DNA from 2 places in the Bacillus sp. P4_E1 genome. Region 2 is predicted to be linked to the other one. Evidence: riboswitches for the same ligand, from Rfam matches in the RefSeq annotation. Region 2 holds a riboswitch; the other holds the start of a gene.
What was found. A riboswitch is a leader RNA that binds a small molecule or an ion and turns the genes downstream of it on or off. The one in region 2 is predicted to bind thiamine pyrophosphate.

Region 1: linked by a shared signal. The riboswitch ahead of thiT (energy-coupled thiamine transporter ThiT) and the one ahead of AC1DS7_RS14555 (MTH1187 family thiamine-binding protein) in region 2 are both predicted to bind thiamine pyrophosphate.

Annotation. Positions count from the first base shown of each region.
Region 1 is NZ_JBFUIV010000011.1:110,608-112,814, reverse strand. Features, by position in the region: gene AC1DS7_RS16840 (sensor histidine kinase) at 1-395, shown strand, start outside; gene thiT (energy-coupled thiamine transporter ThiT) at 617-1,240, opposite strand; TPP riboswitch at 1,306-1,407, opposite strand; gene AC1DS7_RS16830 (FeoA family protein) at 1,602-1,829, shown strand; gene feoB (ferrous iron transport protein B) at 1,826-2,207, shown strand, end outside.
Region 2 is NZ_JBFUIV010000009.1:95,188-97,394, forward strand. Features, by position in the region: gene AC1DS7_RS14550 (ABC transporter permease) at 1-679, opposite strand, end outside; gene AC1DS7_RS14555 (MTH1187 family thiamine-binding protein) at 651-971, opposite strand; TPP riboswitch at 1,073-1,174, opposite strand; gene AC1DS7_RS14560 (methyl-accepting chemotaxis protein) at 1,236-2,207, opposite strand, start outside.

The sequences.
Region 1 (2,207 bases), on a different contig from region 2:
AGATAGAGAAAAAAGAACTGAGTGTGCACAAACATATATGTCCAGCTGAAGTGGTTGGGAATCAAAATAGAATTGAACAAGTAATTGTGAACTTCATTACGAATGCAATACGTTATACACCAGATAAAGAGGATATTATTATTTCCACAATAGACGAGAAGAATTATATAAAAGTGTGTATTGAAAATAAGGGTGCCCACATTGAAGAAGAACAATTAGATAAAATTTGGGATCGTTTTTATCGAGTAGATGCGGCACGGAAACGTTCACAAGGTGGAACCGGGCTTGGCCTTGCGATTTCAAAAAACATTTTAGAGCTGCACAATGCTGAATATGGGGTCAAGAATACAAAAGATGGTGTGTTATTTTACTTCTACTTACCGAAAAAAGCGTAGACAATACATGCTACGCTTTTTTTAAGTTATTTTCATATTATCTTTATCTAATCTTTATTTTTAAGCGATATAATTTGGTTAGAAAATGAGGTTATGTAAGGAGTAGATTAGCCGTGAATAGCAATTTACTAGGTGTGATGGTATTTATTTTCTTTTGTGTATTTATCGTATTTATTATTGATATTACTCATTGAGAGCTTTGATAAAAAAAAGAGCGCTAATTAAGCGCCTTTTTTTTGTGAATTCATTTGATAAGCACCAATGCTTTTGAATAAGCGTGGTGAAGTTGTAAATAAAAGAATTAGTAATACAGTACATAATGTGAAAGAAGCGAGCATTGTACTACCGTTTACAATTAATGAATATAAGACGGCTGATTGCCCTTTTGGTGCATATTGGCCCCAAAAGATAATACCTGCAATAAAGTGCCAGAAATAACGTGCAAGGCTACCAATAAATGTAGCAAAGATAATATAAGCAATGGTTTTCTTTCTTTGATTATTCATTAATGTTTGCTGAATGGGCTTATAAAATAGTCCAGCAAATCCAATGAATGCAAAGGCAACGAAGTATTCAATTATTGTTTGAGTCGGTGTGACGATAATTGCATCTCCAACAACAATTTGTAAAAGCCCCCAAATCAAGCCTCCTAAGAAAGCTATTTTGAAACCCCAGCGGTATGCGATAATAAAAATAGGTATCATAGCAAATGAGATGGAACCGCCTGTTGGAAGTTTAAGTGATAATGGTAAAATATCGATAATCAAGGCGAAGGCTGCAAGAATAGCAGATTCGATCATCGCTTGTAAATTGGTGTTACGCATGTTGTCTCCCCCTAAATCCAAGTTGCACAAAAAAGAACATTATCATAGGAGGATACGAAATACGTAAATAAAAAAAGAGGTGTGTATTTCGGACGTTTGCACAATTCCTGCGTTAGCATTAACTAACAGGTTCAAAGGGTCGGAACGAATTGTTCCCTCTCAGCGGTAAGGCTCCCCCTGTGATAACGAGATTCTTTATTTGCTATTGTTCATTGTAAGCGAAATGGATGAGAATGGCAAATGAATACCGTATGACAATTATTGAAATAGAATTGTAGCGAAATGTTAATAAATATGAAGCAAAAGGGTATAGTCCAATTGAAATAGAGTATGATATAATTTTTTTGAAAATAATTATCATTCTCTTCTGAGGGGGAAGGTTATGAGCTTAGTAGATATTAAAATTGGCGAGAAAGTGTTAGTAAAAAGTATTCAGTCTTTAGATCAGTTATTAAAGCGTAGACTAGCTGCTTTCGGTCTTGCGGAAGGAAGCGAACTTCGCTTGAAACAGAAAGCGATGTTTAAAGGTCCTTGTACATTGGAGTGTCGTGGACAGTTAATTAGTATTCGTCATTGTGACGCGAAAATGATAAAGGTGGAATTAGCGTGAATAAGGTTGCTTTGCTAGGGAATCCGAATACAGGGAAAACATCATTATTTAATGCACTTACTGGTTCTTATGAATATGTAGGAAACTGGAGCGGTGTAACAGTAGAAAAGAAGGTTGGTAAATTAAAAGATAAGCAAGGAACATTAATTGATTTACCAGGCGTTTATGATTTGAATCCAGTTTCACGTGATGAAGGTGTCGTTACGAATTTTCTACTAACAGATGAATTTCATCACATGTTAAATATAGTGGATTCTTCTCAATTTGAGCGAAATATGCATTTAACATTGCAATTACTTGAATTTGGTAAGCCCGTTTCAATTGGTTTAAATATGATTGATGTGGCAAAGCAAAGAGGAATTGTGATTAATGTAAAAC
Region 2 (2,207 bases):
TCGCTGCAACACCAAATACTCGAGCCGTTAAAAAGGATTTTGTTGCTCTTGTAAGCATAACTCCTAATCCTTCGCTGGCACCAAGCCATTCCCCAATAATCGCCCCCATCACACTATATGTAACAGCAATTTTTAAACCTGAGAAAAAGTATGGGAGTACTGCTGGAAACTTTACTTTCTGGTAAACTTGCCATTTCGTTGCCTTCATTGTTTGTAACAGTTTCAGCATATTTTTATCTACCGTTTGGAAACCTTCTAAAATGCTAAGCGCAATTGGGAAGAAACAAACAAGAATAACAACCATTACTTTTGGCAACATTCCGTATCCAAACCAAATAATAAATAATGGTGCGAGCACAACGATTGGAATTGTTTGCGAAATAACGAGCAATGGATTCATTAAAATTCGAAATAAAGGGATGACATCCATAATGATAGCAATACTCGTCCCAAGTAAAATTGCAAAAAACAACCCAATTATTACTTCCTGTAACGTTTGCACTGTATTCGGTAATAGTAAATCTTTCATTCCAATTAACTCTTGCACAATTGCAGACGGCTTCGGTAAAATCCACGGCTCAATTTTAAATAATGAAACAGATCCTTCCCATATAGCAATGAGAAGGATAAGCCAAATTGTTGTGATTATTTTAGATCGCTTCTGGTTTTGCATATTCATCACGGTACTTCCAAACTTTTTCGTCAATCGTTACGCCTGTACTTGGACGATAGTGAATTTTAATAGAAGTAATTACTTCTTCTGCTCCAGCATCGACGCAAGCTTGTTGCGCGCGTTTAATGACGTCAAGAAGTACATCTAATTCTCCTTCCAACGTTGTTTCCATTGCCCCTACTTCATAACGAACTCCCGACTGTTGTACAACTTCAATTGCTTTATCAACAACGGAATACACATCTTTGTTCTTCGCTTGTGGTACTACTGAAAATGAAATTGTAACTTGTTGTGACATAATAAAATCCCCCTTACAAAATATGGTTTCAAAAAAAGAAAAGGCTTTCCTACCATGTAGGAAAGCCTTGTATACAAGTTATTCTATAATAACTTATGCTACATCACTTTAAAGTAACTCCCTACGCTGGCATTATCCAGATCAGGTTGAGGGTCGATGTATACTTACATCCTCTCAGCCAATTGGCTCCCCGGTTCTTAATTCGTTTTCATTGTAGCATGATTTATTTTATTGAACAAACAAAAGCATGTATAATCATTTCATTTAACTTTTAAATTCCCCAATTAACTCTTGTAACTCCTGTGAAAGCCAACTTAAAGAACTAGCTAATTCAGCAATATCTTGTACAGACATTTCCTGTTCTTTCATACTCTCTTCAATATTACTACTACTATTCGCATACATATTTGCGATATGTGATAGTTCATTTACAACACGAACAATATTTTGGCTATTTTGCAAAATATCACTTGAATTGCTAGAAACAGCTCTAACTTGATTTGTAACAGATTGTGCTGATTTTGAAATTTTTTCAAAGAAAGCACCACTACTTTCAACAAGTTTAATTCCAGATTCTACTTCTTTTGAAGCTTTTTGCATTGAAACAACAGCTTCTTCTGTTTCAGCTTGTGTTTCCCCTATTAATTTTGCTATATCCTTTGCTGATGCTTCCGTCTGCTCTGCTAATTTACGCACTTCATCAGCAACAACGGCAAACCCCTTTCCGGTTGCCTCAGCACGCGAAGCTTCAATAGAAGCATTTAAAACTAGCGAATTAGTTTGATTTGAAATGCCTGTAATTACATTTACAATATCACTAATTTCTTTTGATCTTGTTTCCAAAGAATAAATGATAGAAGATAAATCTTGTACTGCATTTTGTATTATGTTCATTTGATTAATCGCCTGTTCAATAACACCATTTCCTTTTACTGAATGACGCTCCATACCTTCAGACTCTTTCGACATTTGTTCTGCAGCATTCTTTATCTCTTCCATCTTATCTTCCATTTCATATACAATGCCTAAATACTGTGGTACTGAAGTTTCTTGTGATTGAGCGCCAGCTCTTAACCCAACCATAGAACTTACGATTTCTTGAACTGCCATGCTATTCTCTTTCGTACTCACTGACAATTCTTGTGAAGATGAGGAAACCTGTTCTGCTGTCTGCTTCACTTTATCTATAATTCCTTTAAACTTCTCGATGGTATTATTAAAATACGCATTAATAAT